2 regions of the Aeromonas sp. HMWF016 genome follow, and region 1 is predicted to be linked to the other one. Evidence: predicted binding sites of a transcription regulator. Region 1 holds the regulator's gene; the other holds the start of a gene.
What was found. Region 1 encodes NrdR, which represses ribonucleotide reductase genes. Its sites were predicted from a motif close to CACNNTATANNGTG; they were not measured.
Positions count from the first base shown of each region.

Region 2: a site for NrdR is predicted at 7,724-7,737, ahead of nrdA (class 1a ribonucleoside-diphosphate reductase subunit alpha). Genes of this name have one in related genera too.

Region 1 covers NZ_CAWNWX010000112.1:109,844-119,379, forward strand. Annotated here, with positions in the region: gene AACS24_RS19425 (dipeptide ABC transporter ATP-binding protein) at 1-400, opposite strand, end outside; gene AACS24_RS19430 (phosphatidylglycerophosphatase A family protein) at 887-1,381, opposite strand; gene thiL (thiamine-phosphate kinase) at 1,378-2,337, opposite strand; gene nusB (transcription antitermination factor NusB) at 2,395-2,808, opposite strand; gene ribH (6,7-dimethyl-8-ribityllumazine synthase) at 2,823-3,293, opposite strand; gene ribBA (bifunctional 3,4-dihydroxy-2-butanone-4-phosphate synthase/GTP cyclohydrolase II) at 3,493-4,602, opposite strand; gene AACS24_RS19455 (riboflavin synthase) at 4,750-5,403, opposite strand; gene ribD (bifunctional diaminohydroxyphosphoribosylaminopyrimidine deaminase/5-amino-6-(5-phosphoribosylamino)uracil reductase RibD) at 5,459-6,568, opposite strand; gene nrdR (transcriptional regulator NrdR) at 6,886-7,335, opposite strand; gene AACS24_RS19470 (hypothetical protein) at 7,471-7,947, opposite strand; gene glyA (serine hydroxymethyltransferase) at 8,027-9,280, opposite strand.
Region 2 covers NZ_CAWNWX010000115.1:4,470-14,005, forward strand. Annotated here, with positions in the region: gene AACS24_RS20090 (PA0069 family radical SAM protein) at 1-776, shown strand, start outside; gene AACS24_RS20095 (hypothetical protein) at 944-1,099, opposite strand; gene AACS24_RS20100 (alpha-amylase family protein) at 1,362-2,759, shown strand; gene gyrA (DNA topoisomerase (ATP-hydrolyzing) subunit A) at 2,875-5,622, opposite strand; gene ubiG (bifunctional 2-polyprenyl-6-hydroxyphenol methylase/3-demethylubiquinol 3-O-methyltransferase UbiG) at 5,821-6,537, shown strand; gene AACS24_RS20115 (HAD family hydrolase) at 6,537-7,223, shown strand; gene nrdA (class 1a ribonucleoside-diphosphate reductase subunit alpha) at 7,849-9,536, shown strand, end outside.

The DNA.
Region 1 (9,536 bases):
GATCAAGCGCCTTGGCAAAGGCCGCTTCGCGTGACAGATCGGTGTTGGCCAGGATGGTCTCGACCAGCTGGTGTTCAACGGTGAACAGCGGGTTGAGGGAGGTCATCGGATCCTGAAAGATAAAACCGATGCGTGAACCACGGATGGCCCGCATCTCGTTCTGGCTCTTGCCAGAGATAAGCTCGCCATTGAGGTAGATGTCGCCACGGGCGATGCGACCGGGCGGGCTCAGGAGATCGATGACGGCGTTGCCGATGGTGGATTTGCCGGCACCGGACTCACCCACGACGCCGACAATCTCCCCTTTTTCGATGGAGAAAGAGAGATCCTTCACTGCGGCCAGTACCCCGTAGCGGGAGGGATACTCGATCCGCAAGTTCTTTACTTCGAGCAAGGACATGTTTACCTCTGCGGGGGACATCCGTCCCAAATAATTCGTCCATAAATCGGCCGCAGATGCCGGTGCTGCTCAGGGCAATTAATGCTCAATCCGTGTAGCAGTTAAACCAGCGATCCGGGCGGGTTTTTTGCATTTTTTTGGAATAACCCGCGAGTAAATTAGACGGTTTGCCCACGGGTGTAAATGATTGAGTTATACAATTCCGCAATGTTTTGCGCAGATAACCACCATTTCCATAGCGAAAAATGATGACTATAGTCACAAAAACGGCCCGCATATCCATATACCTACCGCTAGCATTACTTTAATTTCAACAAGAACGCAACAAGCAGCATTTATCACTATTCTCTGTTCGCGGTAAGGCCCCGAATGAGTAGTGAATATTTATGTGAAATGGATGATATACGGCAGCATATGCCGATGAATGAAAATTAGGCAGATATAAATCGGGGAGAGCTGTAACAGTCACTCCCCGGGAGAGGGCAATCAAGCGAGCCAGGCGGCCAGTAATTGCATACAAATGAGGGCGAACAGAGCGGCGATCAGATCGTCCAGCATGATGCCAAGGCCGCCGTGGATACGGCGATCAAACCAGGAGATGGGCCAGGGTTTGAGCACATCGAACAGGCGAAACAGCAGGAAGCCCGCCAGTACCCACTCCCAACCGGCCGGCGCAGCTATCATGGTGACGCCAAAGCCGATCACCTCGTCCCAGACGATGGCGCCGTGATCCGGTATGCCGATGGCATCGGTGGCGCTCTGGCAGATGCGGATACCGATCAGGAAACCCACCACCAGCAGGGCGATAAACCAGTGGGTTGGCAGCCCACTCACCAGCAGGTAGAGCGGGATGGCGGCGATCGTTCCCATGGTGCCCGGCGCCTTGGGGGAGAGACCGGAGCCAAAGCCCACCGCCAGAAAGTGGAGCGGATTCTTCAGATCCAGTCGTTTCAGCTCGGGCTTTATCGTGAACAGACTCATGCGAAGTGATCCCACCCTTTCAGTTGCAGCTCGACCGGCTGCTCGCCACGCAGGTACTCGATGCCCGGTTCACCCGCCACGATGCGGCCGATACGGGTAAACTTGACCCCGCTGTGGGCCAGCGCGGTATCGAGCGCGCCGTGATGCTCCTGCGGTACGGTGAAGCAGAGCTCGTAGTCATCGCCGCCGGCCAGCGCTAGCTGCCACGCATCCTGCTCGCTCACCGCATCCTGCAGCACCGGCGAGAGCGGCAGCAGATCGAGGTCGATCTGGGCCCGCACACCGGACGCCTTGAGGATATGGCCAAGATCCGATGCCAGACCGTCGGAGAGATCCAGCGCACTGCCCGCCAGTCCGCGCAGTGCCTGTCCGGCCAGAATGCGGGGATGAGGGTGGTCGAGGCGCGGCAGCACGGCCGCCAACTGGTTCTCGTTGAGGGTGCGTTTGCCCAGCAGGTGGGAGAGCGCCAGGGCGGCATCCCCCAGAGTGCCGGTGACATAGATGCCGTCACCGGCTTTGGCACCGCTGCGCATCAGGGCGCGACCGGCAGGCACCGACCCCTTGACCGACACCGTGATGGAGAGCGGCCCGCGGGTCATGTCCCCGCCCACCAGCGCCACGTTGTAGTACTCGGCGAGCTCCAGGAATCCTTCGGCAAAGCCGGCAACCCAGCTTTCGTTGATGGCCGGCAGCGTCAGCGCCAGCGAGACCCAGCGCGGCTCGGCCCCCATGGCGGCGAGATCGGAGAGATTGACCGCCAGCGCCTTGTAGCCGAGATCGACCGGATCCATGTCGGGGAAGAAGTGCACGCCGCTGACCAGGGTATCCGTGCTCACCGCCAGCTGGGTGTCGGGGGGCAGGGTCAGCAGGGCGCAATCGTCTCCAGGGCCCATCACCACGTCCTTGCGGGCGTGGGGGACCTTGAAGTACTTATCAATCAGCTCGAATTCACCCATACAGTAAAAAGCCAGCGATAAGCTGGCTCCTCTATTAGATGCTGATGAACGCAGCTATCAGCGCTTGTCCAGCGACTTGATCACCTTGTCCAGTACACCGTTGACAAACTTGTGGCTGTCATCGGCGGCGAAGGCTTTGGCCAGCTCGATCGCTTCGTTGATGACCACGCGCGGCGGCACATCATCACGACGGGTCAGCTCATAGGTCGCCAGACGCAGGATCGCCTTGTCCACCATGTCCACTTCTTCCAGCGGACGGGAGAGGAAAGGTGCGAAGACCTTGTCCAGCTCGTTGCAGTGGAGCGATACCCCGAACAGCAGATCGCGGAAGTAGTTCAGGTCTACACCCTTGGTGTCCTGATCGATCTTGAACTGCTCTTCGATGTCACCCACGTTGGCCTTGGTCATCTGCCACTGGTAGATGGCCTGGGTGGCGCAATGACGGGCTTTACGGCGCTCAGACGGTTTCAATGCATTTCTCCTCGTTACACGTCCAGTTCTTTCAGGACGTTGATCATTTCAAGCGCTGCCAGTGCAGCCTCTGCACCCTTGTTACCCGCCTTGGTACCTGCACGCTCGATGGCTTGTTCAATGTTTTCGGTAGTCAGCACGCCGAAGGCGACGGGGATTTCATACTCCATCATCACCTGGGCCATGCCTTTGCTGTTCTCGTTTGCCACCAGATCGAAGTGGTAGGTGCCGCCACGGATGACAGTACCGACCGCCACGATGGCGTCATATTTGCCGCTCTTGGCCAGCTTCTTGATAACCAGCGGCATTTCAACTGCGCCCGGTACTTTCACCAGAGTCAGATTGCTGTCCTGCACTTGACCTTGACGCTTCAGTACGTCTACTGCACCACTCACCAGGCTGTCGTTGATGAAGCTGTTGAAACGGGCAACGACAATGGCAACGCGCGCCTCGGGAGCGGCAATGTTTCCTTCGATAACCTTCATTGGAAATCCTGTATCTGTGAAAGCAAAAGGGCCGGAGTCAAAAGTGCGCACATTCTAGCACAACAGACCCACGACAAAAACCATGGCCGCAACGAGCGGCCATGATCGCAAATTCAACGGGCCGGCGTGGTCATGCGCCGGCATACTCCACGACTTGCCGAGGACGGATAACGCCCTCGGCAAGCCGCAACTGTGGCTGTTATTCGCCTATGTATTCAACCACTTCCAGACCGAAACCACCGAGGGCATGGTACTTCTTCGGCGAGCTCAACAGGCGCATCTTGCTCACGCCAAGGGCCTTGAGGATCTGGGAACCGACGCCTACCCGGCGCGAAGTGCCCTGCCACTTGGCTCCTTCCGGCGCCAACCCCTTGTCGGCAGCTTCAAAGCCCCTGACCCGGGCCAGCAGCTCGGCGCCGTGGGCTTCCGCCCCCAGGATCACCAGCACCCCGCCCTCGTCGGCAATGCGGGCCATGGATTTGGGCAGCGGCCAGCTGCGGGCGGCATGGCGATCGGTCAGCAGCAGATCGCTCAGCACGTCGTGCAGGTGAACCCGCACCAGGGTCGGCTGATCGGCCTGCACCTCACCCTTTTTCAGGGCGAAGTGAACCTGATTGTCGATGGTGTCGCGGAAAGTGATGAGATCAAACTCGCCAAACTCGGTCGGCAGCTTGCATTCGGCCACCTTCTCGACCGTGGTCTCGTGCTGGTTACGGTACTCGATAAGGTCGGCGATGGTGCCAAGCTTGATGCCGTGCTCCTCGGCGAACAGCTCCAGATCCGGGCGGCGCGCCATGGTGCCATCTTCATTGAGGATCTCGACGATGACGGCGGCAGGCTCGAAACCGGCCAGACGGGCCAGATCGCAGCCCGCTTCGGTGTGGCCGGCACGGGTCAGCACGCCGCCATCCTGCGCCATCAGCGGGAAAATGTGGCCCGGCTGCACCAGATCGGCCGCCTTGGCATTGGCCGCCACGGCGGCCTGCACGGTCACCGCGCGATCAGCGGCGGAGATACCTGTGGTCACCCCTTCTGCCGCCTCGATGGAGACGGTAAAGGCGGTGGAGAACTGGGCATTGTTGCGATCCACCATCAGCGGCAGCGCCAATTGCTTGCAGCGATCCCGGGTCAGGGTCAGGCAGATGAGGCCACGGCCGTAGCGGGCCATGAAGTTGATATCCTCCGGACGGACGCAGGAGGCGGCCATGATGAGGTCCCCTTCGTTCTCCCTGTCTTCGTCATCCATCAGGATCACCATCTTGCCAGCCTTTATGTCGGCAATGATTTCCTGGGTTGTGCTCAGCGCCATGGGCTACTCCATCTGTCTATTTGGGGATTGAGCCCGCAGGCTCAACGGGAATGCGAGATATGCTGCTCTAGATTGGGGCGCATGGCCCCATTTCAATCGGAGCGGGATCACAGAAAATCGTTTTGGTCGGGGCCAGCCCCCCGACCATCAGAGAAAACCGGCCTTGGCCAGCTTGTCCAGAGTCAGGGTGGAGGCGCAGCTCTCCTGACTCTTGCCCATCATCAGCCGCTCCAGATAGCGGGCGATCTGATCGACCTCGAGGTTGACCTTGTGGCCCGGCTTCCAGCTGGCGATGGTGGTCTCCTGCGCGGTGTGGGGCACGATGGTCAGGCGGAACAGCTCCCCCTGCACCGCGTTGACGGTAAGGCTGATGCCATCCACCGCAATGGAGCCCTTCTCGGCGATGTAGCGGGAGAGCTCCCCCGGCGCCTTGATCCAGTACTCGATGGCGCGGCCGCTGCTGGAGACGCTTTTCACTTCCCCTACCCCGTCCACGTGGCCGGAGACCAGATGGCCGCCGAGGCGGGAGGTGGGCATCAGCGCCTTCTCGAGGTTGACCCGATCGCCCACCTTGGCGGCGGCAAAGCCGGTACGGGAGAGGGTTTCCAGCGACACGTCGGCGGTATAGCGCTTGTCGCCCAGCGCCACGACGGTGAGGCAGACGCCGTTGGTGGCGATGGAGTCACCCAGTTTGACGTCGCTAAAATCCAGTGCGGGGGCATGGACGGTAAGGGCCATGTCCTCCCCCTGACGGCGCAGCTCGGCCAGAGTCCCCACCGCTTCGATAATTCCGGTAAACATGCAGATCACCTTGCTGATGAAGGGGGCAGCTGCTGCCCCCTTGAACATTGAAAGATCAGGCTATTTTGGCGGTAATGCGAATATCCGGCCCTACCATGCGCACATCCTTGATGGCGAGCTTGGGGGCCTGGAACAGCCGGGTCAGGCCGGGCAGATGGAACAGGCCGCGCCCCTCATCGCCCATCAATTTGGGCGCCTGATAGAGCACCAGCTCATCCACCAGCCCCTTTTCCAGCAGAGCGCCGCACAGCCGCGGGCCCGCCTCGACCAGTACCGAGTTGATATTCTGTTTGGCCAGCAGCATGAACAGGCTGACCAGATCCAGCTTGCCATCCAGCAGCGGCAGCTCCAGCTGCTGCACCCACGCGGGCCACTCGCCGGACGCCTTGTGACGCGCCAGCAGCACCGGACTCTCGCTCTGGAACAGCGGCAAGTCGGGGGTGAGCCGGTTTTGCGAATCGACGATGACCCGCAGCGGCTGGCGCAGGGTCTCTTTGGGATAGCTCGCCTTGACCGAGGGGGGCAGCTCGTCCCAGCGCACGGTCAGGGAGGCGCCATCGGCCAGCACAGTCTCGGCGCTGGAGAGCACCGCATCGTGGCGGGCACGCAGCCGCTGCACGTCACGGCGCGCATCCGGGGAGGTGATCCACTGGCTCTCGCCGCTCGCCATGGCGGTGCGGCCATCGAGACTGGCCCCCAGCTTGACGGTCACTCGCGGGAAGGCGGTACGCATCCGCTTGAAAAAGCCCGGGTTGAGCGCTTCCGCTTCGCTCGCCAGCAGGCCGAAATCGGTCTTGATGCCAGCTTCGGAGAGCATGCGCAGGCCGCGTCCGCCCACCTGGGGATTCGGGTCAACCATGGCCGCCACCACCCGGGCCACGCCGGCATTGATCAGCGCCTCGGCACAGGGGGGAGTACGACCGTGGTGGGAGCAGGGTTCGAGGGTCACATAGGCGGTGGCACCACGGGCGTTGTCACCGGCGGCGCGCAGGGCGTAGACCTCGGCATGGGACTCGCCCGCCTTCTGATGCCACCCCTCGCCAACCACCACGCCATCCTTGACCAGCACGGCGCCGACGCAGGGGTTGGGGGCCGTGGTGTAACGGCCGCGGCGGGCCAGCTCGAGGGCCCGACTCATCCATTGGTAATCATCTTGACTAAACATCCGGGCTCCTGTTTCCAGCAACGTATCCCGTGTGGTGCAGCAATCTGATGGGGCAAGAAGATGAGTTGCGTTCTCTTACCTCTTGCAGCTCACCATCTTATCGCCAACAACATCGGGCAGATCGGCCATGGCATCTCCTGCCATGGCGGCAGGCGCCGACTCGCAGATTGCGGTCGCACGCCCTCATATTTTTTCACCAGCGAAACAATACTCAGCTTGGATGTTTCACTGGCGTAACAGTCCATTTGCCAGCCGGCAGCCAGCGTGGCGGCCCCGGCCGATTATGCCCCCTCCGATCCGGGAGGGGTTCGCAGCCGTTACTTCTCCAGCTTGGCGATCTCTTCGCCAAACTCACGGATATCTTCAAAGCTGCGATAGACGGAGGCAAAGCGGATATAGGCCACCTTGTCCAATCCCTTGAGTTCATCCATCACCAAATTGCCCACCAGCTGGGAGGCGACTTCCCGCTCGCCGGTAGCGCGCAGGCGTGACTTGATGTGGTTGACCGCCTTTTCGATGGCTTCCATGCTCACCGGACGCTTCTCCAGCGCCCGCAGGATACCGGCCCGCAGCTTGTCCTCGTTGAACGGCTCGCGCGAACCGTTGGACTTGATGACCCGCGGCATCACCAGCTCGGCCATCTCGAAGGTGGTAAAACGCTCGTGACAGAGCAGGCATTCGCGACGGCGGCGCACCTGATGGCCTTCGGCCACCAGACGGGAATCGATCACCTTGGTATCAACGGCACTACAGAAAGGGCAATGCATCTGACCTCCGGCGTTAACAAAACGGGGCACCCGCCACAGGTGCGGGTGTTAGGTCGGCCAGTGTAGCACGGCCATCCAACCGCGGTAAAAAGCGCAAAAGCGTGATTTTTCCAGTCGTTATTGCCAGGAGGCAACTCAGTCGTCATAAGGCAGGCTATCGGGATCGCAATCCTGATAATCGGGGGCAGGATCGACCATAAACCGCACCGCATCGATATGGTTGTGGCCCAGCAGCAGCGCCTTGCCGACCCTGTGCATGCCATCCATCACCCGACCGGCGCTATCGAGAATGATCGGATAGGCGAGATCCGCCGCCATGATGAGCTGGCAGTGCTCGACCACGCTGCGTACCGTGGGGCTGGTGCTGCCATGACCGTACCAGTGATCGCGGTCAAGCTCGGCAATGTCGCTCAATGCCACCGCCTGCCGCGGCAGATCACGGCTCAGTCGCACCAGCCGCCGTACATCCCATGCCAGCAGCCCCTGCTCGCTGGCACGAAAGTGATACTGGGCGCGGATTGCCAGCCGAAGCTCCGCCTCCAGCGCCTTGTCCCGCTCTGCGCAGGAGTGTGCCTCTTCGCTCTGCATCTTCTCTTCGCGGTTCAATCTCATTCCTCCCGTGTTGCCCAACGCCATAAAAAACAATGCCACCCGAAGGTGGCATTGGTCTCAAACCGGACGGTCTGACTTATCAGCCATACACCGGGAAGCGGCGGCAGATATCCAGCACCTTCTCGCGTACGGTGGCCAGCACGGCATCATTGTCGTGGTTGTCCAGTACGTCGCAGATCCAGTGGGTCAGCTCGATGGACTCGGCTTCCTTGAAACCGCGGCGGGTGATGGCCGGGGTACCGATCCGCACACCGGAGGTGACGAACGGGGAGCGCGGGTCGTTGGGCACGGAGTTCTTGTTGACGGTGATGTTGGCTTTGCCCAGCGCAGCGTCAGCATCCTTACCGGTCAGCTCGCGGCCGATCAGATCAACCAGCATCAGGTGGTTGTCGGTACCGCCGGAGACGATCTTGTAACCGCGCTCGATGAAGGTAGCAGCCATCGCCTTGGCGTTTTTCACGACCTGAGCCTGATAGGTCTTGAACTCGGGCTCCAGCGCCTCTTTGAAGGCAACGGCTTTACCGGCGATGACGTGCATCAGCGGGCCACCCTGACCACCCGGGAAGACGGCAGAGTTGAGCTTCTTGTAGAGCTCCTCATCGTCAGCGGCGGAGAGGATCAGACCACCACGCGGACCGGCCAGGGTCTTGTGGGTGGTGGAGGTGACCACGTGAGCGTGGGGAACCGGGTTCGGATAGACGCCAGCGGCGATGAGGCCTGCCACGTGGGCCATGTCAACGAACAGGTAGGCACCCACCTTGTCGGCGATTTCACGCATGCGGGCCCAGTCAACGATGCCGGAGTAGGCGGAGAAGCCACCGATCATCATCTTCGGCTTGTGCTCGACAGCCTGGCGCTCCATATCGTCGTAGTCGATCTTGCCAGACTCATCGATACCGTAAGGCACGATGTTGTACAGCTTGCCGGAGAAGTTGACCGGAGAGCCGTGAGTCAGGTGACCGCCGTGGGCCAGGTTCATGCCCAGTACGGTGTCGCCCGGCTGCAGCAGGGCCATGTAGACGGCGCTGTTGGCCTGGGAGCCGGAGTGCGGCTGCACGTTGGCGTAGGTGGCACCGAACAGCTCTTTGGCGCGCTCGATAGCCAGGGTTTCAACCACATCCACATACTCGCAACCACCGTAGTAACGCTTGGCGGGGTAACCTTCAGCGTACTTGTTGGTCAGCTGGGAGCCCTGGGCTTCCATGACTCGGGGGCTGGTGTAGTTCTCGGACGCAATCAGCTCGATATGCTCTTCCTGACGACGGGTTTCGTCTGTGATGGCCTGCCACAATTGCGGATCATAATTGGCGATGGTCATGTCACGTTTCAACATCCGTTTCTCTCCTGAAAATCGTTTGCGCGATAGGTGAAGTGGGCCCGCGCATTGTAACGTGAGCTGGATCAAAGAGACAGTCCAACCACCTAAAAAAATGTTGAATTTATGTTGTAAAAATCAGGAGTGCCTGCCCGCCCCGGCCTGCAATCGTGACTCAAAAAGTCTCATTCAACCCTGCTTTTGAACTGGGCAAAACCAGAAGGGGATCACAACGATCCCGTTAGCCTTCCGGTAACATCTTCATTCGAAACAA
Region 2 (9,536 bases), on a different contig from region 1:
GCCTTGATTTCGAGAGCAAGCTGTTTGCCAAACGCAATGCAGCCGATCTGCTGCGCCGGGAGTTTGCCAAACCTGCCTATCAGCCACAGACCATCTTCATTGGCGCCAATACCGACCCCTATCAACCCATCGAGCAGCGCTATCGCCTCACCCGGCAGTTGCTGGAAGTGATGCTGGCCCACCGCCATCCGGTCGGGCTCATTACCAAGAGCGCCATGATCTTGCGCGACCTCGATCTGTTGACCGAGCTGGCCAGAGAAGGACTGTGTCAGGTGATGGTATCGGTGACGACCTTGAACGAAACCCTGCGCCGACAGCTGGAGCCCCGCGCCAGCACGGGCGCCGGCCGCTTGAAAGTGATCGAGAAGCTGGCCAACGCTGGCGTACAGGTGGGGGTATTGGCCGCCCCCATGATCCCGCGGCTCAATGAACCGGAGCTGGAGCAGATCATCAAATCGGCCGCCGATGCTGGCGCCAGCTGCGCCGATTACATCCTGCTGCGGCTGCCCCACGAGCTGGCGCCGCTATTTTGTGACTGGCTCGATACCCACTATCCGGGCCAGAAGGAGACTATTTTGAATCAGTTGCGAGCCAGCCGCGGTGGCGGGCTCAACAGTACCGCCTTCGGTACCCGCATGCGCGGTGAGGGGCACTTTGCCGACCTGCTGGCCCAGCGCTTTCGCCTCATCAGCAAGCGCCTCGATCTGGGCAAACGTCATATTCAGCTCAGACTGGATAGGTTTATCCGCCCCGGGGAGCAGCTGTCGCTCTTCTAATCCCCCTGCTCACGCCCTTCACACATCAGGCGTGCCAAGAGGTTGAGAGGAAGATATGCCGCGATACATCCTGTGGAAAACCCGCTTTCCTAATTTTCCAAATTGGCCAACGAAGTAGCCATGTCGCCGCAAGAAAGCGCTACCCGCTAATAGAGAGGGCTAACGCCTTAGCCTGCGCGCTGATCACGATCCTGTTGCACCATTTCAACCGGCAGCCGCGAGGGTTCATGAGCCACTTCGTGCTCATCCTCTTCATACTGCGGCACCTCTGACTCGCCCCATACCCGGCTCCACCAAATTTCCCACGTGATCCAACTTGTCATATGCAGCTCCTGACGGTGAAGGTGATAGCAACAACGCACCACTCCCCTGGCAGGATAGCGGCTGGGAATGACAGGGAAATGACAAAAAAATCACTTGTAAAAAAGCAACTGGCGGTGGCGAGGAAAAGCCGAAACAGTTCACATATTCGGCGAAATCATCCTGAAAGCGGTCACAAATCTGCAGGTTGTGGATTGCAGCTCACTCTGTTCCCGCCAAAGCTGGCTTGCCCATTCAGGCATCTATAAAAACAGGGACACAATAATGAAACACACAGCGGGAATATGGGCGATCGCAGGCATGCTGATCGCCCCCTTGGCGCACGCCGACGTCATACTCCACGCCTTCAACTGGAAGTACAGTGAAGTGACCGCTAAAGCCGACCTTATCAAGTCGGCTGGCTACAAACAGGTACTCATCTCACCGCCTCTCAAATCATCAGGCAACGAGTGGTGGGCCCGTTACCAGCCGCAGGATCTGCGCCTTGTCGACTCCCCTCTTGGTAACAAGCAGGATCTCGAGCAGCTGATCGCCGCCATGAAGGCGCGGGGTATCGCCGTCTATGCCGATGTGGTGCTCAACCACATGGCCAACGAAAGCTGGAAACGCAGCGATCTCAACTATCCCGGCAACGAGCTGCTACAAAGCTACGCCAGCAACCCGGCCTATTTCGAGCGCCAGAAACTGTTTGGCGATCTGGGGCAAAACTTCCTCTCCGGTCAGGATTTTCATCCGGAAGGGTGCATCGGCGACTGGAGCGATCCGGGTCATGTCCAGTATTGGCGACTCTGTGGCGGTGCCGGTGACAAGGGGCTGCCGGATCTGGATCCCAACAACTGGGTGGTGAGCCAGCAACAGGCCTATCTCAAGGCGCTCAAGGGGATGGGGATCAAGGGTTTTCGGGTCGATGCGGTCAAACACATGAGCGATTACCAGATCAATGCCGTATTCACCCCCGAGATCAAACAGGGGATGCACGTGTTTGGCGAGGTGATCACCACGGGGGGCGCAGGCAGCACCGATTACGAGCGTTTCCTCAAACCCTACCTCGACAGCAGCGGCCAGGGAGCCTATGACTTTCCGCTGTTTGCCTCCCTGCGCGGCGCGCTGGGGTATGGCGGCAGCATGAACCTGCTGGCGGATCCGGGCGCCTATGGTCAGGCGCTACCGGGCAGTCGAGCCGTCACCTTTGCCGTGACCCACGACACCCCCACCAACGACGGCTTCCGCTATCAGATCCTGAGCCAGACTGACGAGAAGCTGGCCTATGCCTACCTGCTCGGCCGCGATGGTGGCTCGCCACTGGTCTATTCGGATCACGGCGAGACCCAGGCCAAGGATGGACTACGCTGGCAGGATTACTACCAGCGCGCCGATCTCAAGGGGATGATCCGCTTCCACAATACGGTGCAAGGCCAACCGATGCAGCTGGTCGGCAGTAGCGACTGCTTCGTGCTGTTCAAACGGGGCAAACAGGGCCTGGTCGGCATCAACAAGTGCGACTACGAACAGGAGTACTGGCTCGATACCGCCAGGTTCGAGATGAACTGGTATCGCAACTATCGGGACGTGCTCGACCAAGGCGCCGTGGTCAACGTGCAGAGCCAGTGGGTACGGGTCGCCATTCCCGCCCGTAGCGCCAGAATGTGGCTGCAGGAGTGATCAGGCCAGCACCCTGCCCGACTTTCAGTCGCCTGTCATAAGCAGACAAATAAAAAGAGCGACCACCAGGGTCGCTCTTTTTGATCAGAGACGTTGCTCGGGTAACAGGTGACGATTACTCGTCGCCCGCTTCCCCTGCATCGACTGCATCAGTGCCGGTCGCGGTATCGGTACCTTCAGATACCTCACCGTCAACGCCCAAAGCGTCGTTCTCGTCTTCGTCGCTCTCGGCGATGCGCTGCAGGCCAACCACGGTCTCGTCTTCACCGGTACGGATCAGACGGACACCGCCGGTGTTACGGCCAATGACGCTCACCTCGGCAACACGGGTACGCACCAGGGTACCGCCGTTGGTGATCAGCATGATCTGGTCGGTATCTTCGACCTGGATCGCATCGATCACCTTGCCATTGCGCTCATCCACCTTGATGGAGATAACGCCCTGGGTACCACGGCTCTTGGTCGGGTATTCGGCCAACGCAGTCCGCTTGCCGTAACCGTTCTCGGTGGCGGTGAGGATGGCACCTTCGCCGCGCGGAACGATGAGGGAAACCACCTTGTCACCAGCGCCCAGCTTGATGCCGCGTACACCGGCGGCGGTACGACCCATGGGACGCACGCCCTTGAAGGTGACCTTGCTTTCGGTGCCTTCGCCGTTGTCGCTGCCATCATCGTCATTGCCGGCATCGTCGTCGGTTTCAACGTCATCGCTGACATCGGCATCAGCGCGACCGCTGCCTTCCGCGAAGCGAACGACTTTACCCGCATCGGAGAAGAGCATGATCTCGTTGCTGCCATCGGTGATATCCACCCCGATCAGCTCATCACCCTCTTTGAGGTTGATGGCGCGGATACCGGAGGAGAGCGGACGGCTGAAGTCAGAGAGGCTGGTCTTCTTCACGGTACCGTTGGCGGTGGCGAAGAACACATACTTCTCGGCGTCATATTCCTTCACCGGCAGGATGGCGGTGATACGCTCACCCTCTTCCAGCGGCAGCAGGTTGATGATCGGACGACCACGGGCGCCACGGGACGCTTCCGGCAGCTGGTAAACCTTGAGCCAGTAGACCTTGCCACGGGTGGAGAAGCACAGAATGGTGTCGTGGGTGTTGGCCACCAGCAGACGCTCCACAAAGTCCTCTTCCTTGATCCGGGTGGCCGACTTGCCACGACCACCGCGGCGCTGGGCCTCGTAGTCGGAGAGCGGCTGATACTTCACATAGCCCTGGTGAGACAGGGTAACCACCACATCTTCCGGGGTGATCAGATCTTCGATGTTGATCTCGGCACTGGACATGCTGATCTCGGTGCGACGCTCGTCGCCATACTGCTCGCGCACGGCCAGCAGTTCATCGCGGATCACTTCCATCAGACGAGCCGGGCTCGCCAGGATGTGCAGCAGCTCGGCGATCAGATCCAGCAGAGATTGGTACTCTTCCAGGATCTTCTCGTGCTCGAGGCCGGTCAGCTTGTGCAGACGCAGGTCAAGGATGGCCTGGGCTTGCTGTTCGGTCAGGAAGTATTGGCCTTCACGGATACCGAACTCCGGCTCCAGCCACTCTGGCCGTGCCGCGTCGTCGCCCGCCTTTTCCAGCATGGCGGCCACGTTGCCAAGTTCCCAGCCCTTGGCAACCAGGCCCGCTTTCGCGTCGGCCGGGGTCGCGCTGTGGCGAATAAGCTCGATGATGGGATCGATGTTGGCCAGCGCAACCGCCAGACCTTCCAAAATGTGCGCCCGATCCCGCGCCTTGCGCAGTTCGAACACGGTCCGGCGAGTCACCACTTCACGACGGTGCAGCAGGAACGCATCCAGGATCTCTTTAAGGTTCATCACCTTGGGCTGGTTGTTATCGAGCGCCACCATGTTGATGCCGAACGTGGTCTGCATCTGGGTGTGCTTGTAGAGATTGTTCAGCACAATCTCGCCGGACTCGCCGCGCTTGATCTCGATAACGATGCGCATGCCGTCTTTGTCAGACTCATCGCGCAGGGCACTGATGCCCTCGATCTTCTTCTCTTTGACCAGCTCGGCGATCTTCTCGATCAGTCGAGCCTTGTTCACCTGATAGGGGATCTCGTGAACGATGATGGTCTCGCGACTGGTCTTCTCGTCCACTTCCACTTCAGCTTTGGCCCGCACATAGATGGAGCCACGACCGGTACGGTACGCCTGCACGATGCCGGAACGACCGTTGATAATGCCGCCGGTGGGGAAATCCGGGCCGGTGATGTAGGTCATCAGCTCGTCAATGGTGAGGTCGCCGTTCTCGATCAGCGCCAGGCAGCCATTGACAATCTCGGTGAGATTGTGAGGCGGAATGTTGGTCGCCATGCCCACCGCGATACCGGAGGAGCCGTTGACCAGCAGGTTGGGAACCTTGGTAGGCATGACCGCCGGGATCATCTCGGTGCCGTCATAGTTCGGCACCCAGTCCACGGTCTCTTTGTCCAGATCAGCCAGCAGCTCGTGTGAGATGCGGGCCATCCGCACTTCGGTATAACGCATCGCCGCGGCGCTGTCGCCGTCGACTGAACCGAAGTTGCCCTGACCATCGACCAGCATGTAACGCATGGAGAAATCCTGCGCCATCCGGACAATGGTGTCATACACAGCGCTATCGCCGTGCGGGTGATATTTACCGATTACGTCACCGACCACACGGGCCGATTTTTTATAGGGCTTGTTCCAGTCGTTCCCCAACTCGTTCATAGCAAACAGAACGCGGCGGTGAACCGGTTTCAAGCCATCACGCACATCCGGCAGAGCTCGTCCTACGATCACGCTCATGGCGTAATCAAGATAGGAACTCTTGAGCTCTTCTTCGATGTTGACCGGCGTGATCTCTCTGGCCAGATCGCTCATAGAAAGCCTTATCCCTAATTAGTTGTTCTTTGGCTTAAACAGCGCGACATGGTAACACACTGAGCCAAATACCTTAAGCCACAAATCGGGTATCAGATCGGGCTGGTGTGACAAAGTCCGTCCGTTATAATGCCCGCCAGGACAATAGATTGCGCCCATGACTCAGAAGCGGGCGCCCTGCCACAGGATCTTCGAAAAATGAACAGTGATGCCAATGTCGATCTGACAGAAATCGCCAAGTTTGAAGCCATCGCCTCCCGCTGGTGGGACATGGAAGGTGAATTCAAACCCCTGCATCAAATCAATCCGGTACGCCTTGACTGGATCACCGACAAAAGTGGCGGTCTGTTTGGCAAGCGCATGCTCGATATCGGCTGCGGTGGTGGCATCCTCTCCGAGAGCATGGCCCGCCGTGGCGCCAGGGTCACCGGCATCGACATGGGCAAGGAGCCCCTCGGCGTCGCCCGCTTGCACGCTCTGGAGCAGGGTGTCGAGCTCGAGTACCGCCAGATCACCGCCGAAGCCCATGCCGCCGAAGTGCCGGGCCAGTATGACGTAGTCACCTGCATGGAGATGCTGGAGCATGTGCCGGACCCCGCCTCCGTGCTGCGCGCCATCGCGACTTTGGTACGCCCGGGCGGCCGGGTGTTCGTCTCCACCATCAACCGCAACCCCAAATCCTATCTGATGATGATCATCGGGGCCGAATACCTGATGAAGATGGTGCCCAAGGGTACCCACGATCACAAAAAATTCATCACCCCGGCCGAACTGTGTCGCATGGGTGAAGCGGCTGGCCTGCTGGTGCGGGACATGAGCGGCGTCCACTACGCCCCCCTCACCAACCAGTTCAAGCTCGGCAAAAATGTCGACGTCAACTATATGGTGGAGTTTGTCCGCCCGGAGCACGGTTGATGAGCGCCTCTCACCCTCTGCCCCTGCGCTGTGTGCTGTTCGATCTGGATGGCACCCTGCTCGACACAGCCCCGGATCTGGGGGCCGCCGTCAACCATGTACTGATAAACGAAGGCTTTGCGCCGCTTTCTGACGAGATCATTCGCCAGACCACCTCCCACGGCGCCCTCGGGCTGCTCAGGGCGGGGCTCGGCGATGATCTGCTGGAAGAGCTGGGGACCACGCGCCTGCGCAGTGCCCTGCTCGACTACTACGCAGCCAATCTTTGCGTCGGCACCCGCCCCTATGAAGGGATGGTGGATCTCATCGAGTGGCTCGACGAGAAGCAGCTGCCCTGGGGCATCGTCACCAACAAGCCAGCCTTTCTCACCGAGCCGCTGCTGGCGGCCCTGCCCGAGCTCGCCAGTTGCGGCGTCACCGTCAGCGCCGATACCCTGCCGGTACGCAAGCCCGACCCTGCCCCCATGTATTTTGCCTGCGAGAAGCTCGGCGTCGAAGCGAGTCACTGCCTCTATGTGGGGGATCATGTGCGCGACATCGAAGCGGGCCGCAACGCCGGCATGCGCACTGCAGTCGCTGGCTGGGGCTATCTCAATGATGAGGAAGATCCTGCCCAGTGGGGCGCCGATCTGCACTTTGATACCGTGCAGGCGCTGCACCACTGGCTGCGCTACGAGCTGGGCTGAAACTGCCGGTCGTAACGTAGCAAGAGTTGGGGCATCAGGGATCGATGCCCTTTTTTGCGGCCTTCTCCTGTCCCGACAGCTAACGAGAAGAGAGCGTAGATGGATAGCCAAGGCAACTTTAACTGTCGCAAAGAGTCCATATGACAACCTTGCTCCCATTTCACTGAGGCAACTGTCAGCAAGCAGACCGAGAAAGTGCGCTTCACATTTTGCAGTGACAACCGAGAGCTGGACAGCTTTTGTCCCTTGTTGGGCAATGGATAATCAGCCGCGGTTTGCTAGTAAAAAGGCCCCCTTTTCGCAAGCAAAAAAAGTTATTTAAATTTTCCATCTTCGATCGGGAGGCTTGCATTTGACGAAGCGGACGAATGAAAACCCGCTCACTGTGAGCAACCACTAACAGAGACAACAACACCCACAATTTATCCACAGCAAGCCAGTTATCCACACATTGCAATGCGCAGTCGACCTCACTATCTTGTAGCTCGACATCAAAATAACACTATATCTTGTGATTCATCGCACAATAGTTACCCAACAACTGCACCGGCCCGTCCTCCTGTGACCGCCTGCAGCCGGGTGGCGTGCGATGGTTTTTCGGGAATCAACTAAAGGTCATCAGCCAATGAACTTGTTTGTGACGAAGCGTAACGGACACAAAGAACCCATCGATCTGGATAAAATTCACCGCGTGCTGGACTGGGCCGCCGAGGGTCTCGACAACGTGTCGGTCTCCCAGGTAGAGCTCAAGTCCCACATCCAGTTCTATGACGGTATCCGTACCGCCGACATTCACGAAACCATCATCAAGGCAACGGCTGACCTCATCTCCGAGCAGACCCCGGACTACCAGTACATGGCTGCCCGTCTGGCCATCTTCCACCTGCGCAAGAAGGCCTACGGCCAGTTCGAACCGCCCCACCTCTACCAGCACGTGGCTCGTCTGGTCGACATGGGCAAGTACGACAAACACCTGCTGGGAGACTACACCCAGGCCGAATTCGAAGAGCTGAACGCGCACATGGATCACTGGCGCGACATGAACTTCTCCTACGCGGCGGTCAAGCAGTTGGAAGGCAAGTATCTGGTACAAAACCGCGTCACCGGCGAGATCTACGAGAGCCCGCAGTTCATCTACATCCTGGTAGCGGCCTGCCTCTTCTCCAAGTACCCGAAAGATACCCGTCTGGACTACATCAAGCGCTTCTATGATGCAGTCTCGACCTTCAAGATCTCGCTGCCGACCCCGATCATGAGCGGCGTGCGAACCCCGACCCGTCAGTTCAGCTCCTGCGTACTGATCGAGTGCGACGACAGCCTGGATTCCATCAACGCCACCGCCAGCTCCATCGTGCGTTACGTCTCCCAGCGCGCCGGTATCGGCATCAACGCTGGTCGCATCCGAGGTCTGGGCAGCCCCATCCGTGGCGGCGAAGCGTTCCACACCGGTTGCATCCCCTTCTACAAATACTTCCAGACTGCCGTGAAGTGCTGCTCCCAGGGCGGCGTGCGCGGCGGTGCGGCCACCCTGTTCTACCCGCTGTGGCACACCGAAGTGGAAAGCCTGCTGGTGCTGAAGAACAACCGCGGCGTGGAAGAGAACCGTGTCCGTCACATGGACTACGGCGTGCAGATCAACAAGCTGATGTACCAGCGCCTCATCAAGGGCGGTGACATCACACTGTTCTCCCCGTCCGATGCGCCGGGTCTGTACGATGCCTTCTTCGCCGATCAGGACAAGTTCGAAGAGCTCTACGTCAAGTACGAGCAGGATCCTGCCATTCGCAAGAAGACCCTCAAGGCAGTCGATCTCTTCTCCCTGATGATGCAGGAGCGTGCAGGTACCGGTCGCATCTACATCCAGAACGTCGATCACTGCAACACCCACAGCCCGTTTGATCCGAGCGTGGCGCCGGTACGCCAGTCCAACCTCTGCCTTGAGATTGCGCTGCCGACCAAGCCGCTCAACAACATCGACGACGAGAACGGCGAGATCGCCCTGTGCACCCTCTCCGCCTTCAACCTGGGTGCCATCGACAAGCTGGAAGATCTGGAAGAGATGGCCGATCTGGCCGTGCGTGCCCTCGATGCCCTGCTCGACTATCAGGACTACCCGATTGCCGCCGCCAAGCGTGGCAGCATGGGGCGTCGTACTCTGGGGATCGGCGTCATCAACTACGCCTACTACCTGGCCAAGAATGGTGCCCGCTACTCTGACGGCTCCGGTCTGGCGCTGACTCACCGCACTTTCGAAGCGATCCAGTACTACCTGCTGAAAGCCTCCGTGCAGCTGGCCCGCGAGTTCGGCCCCTG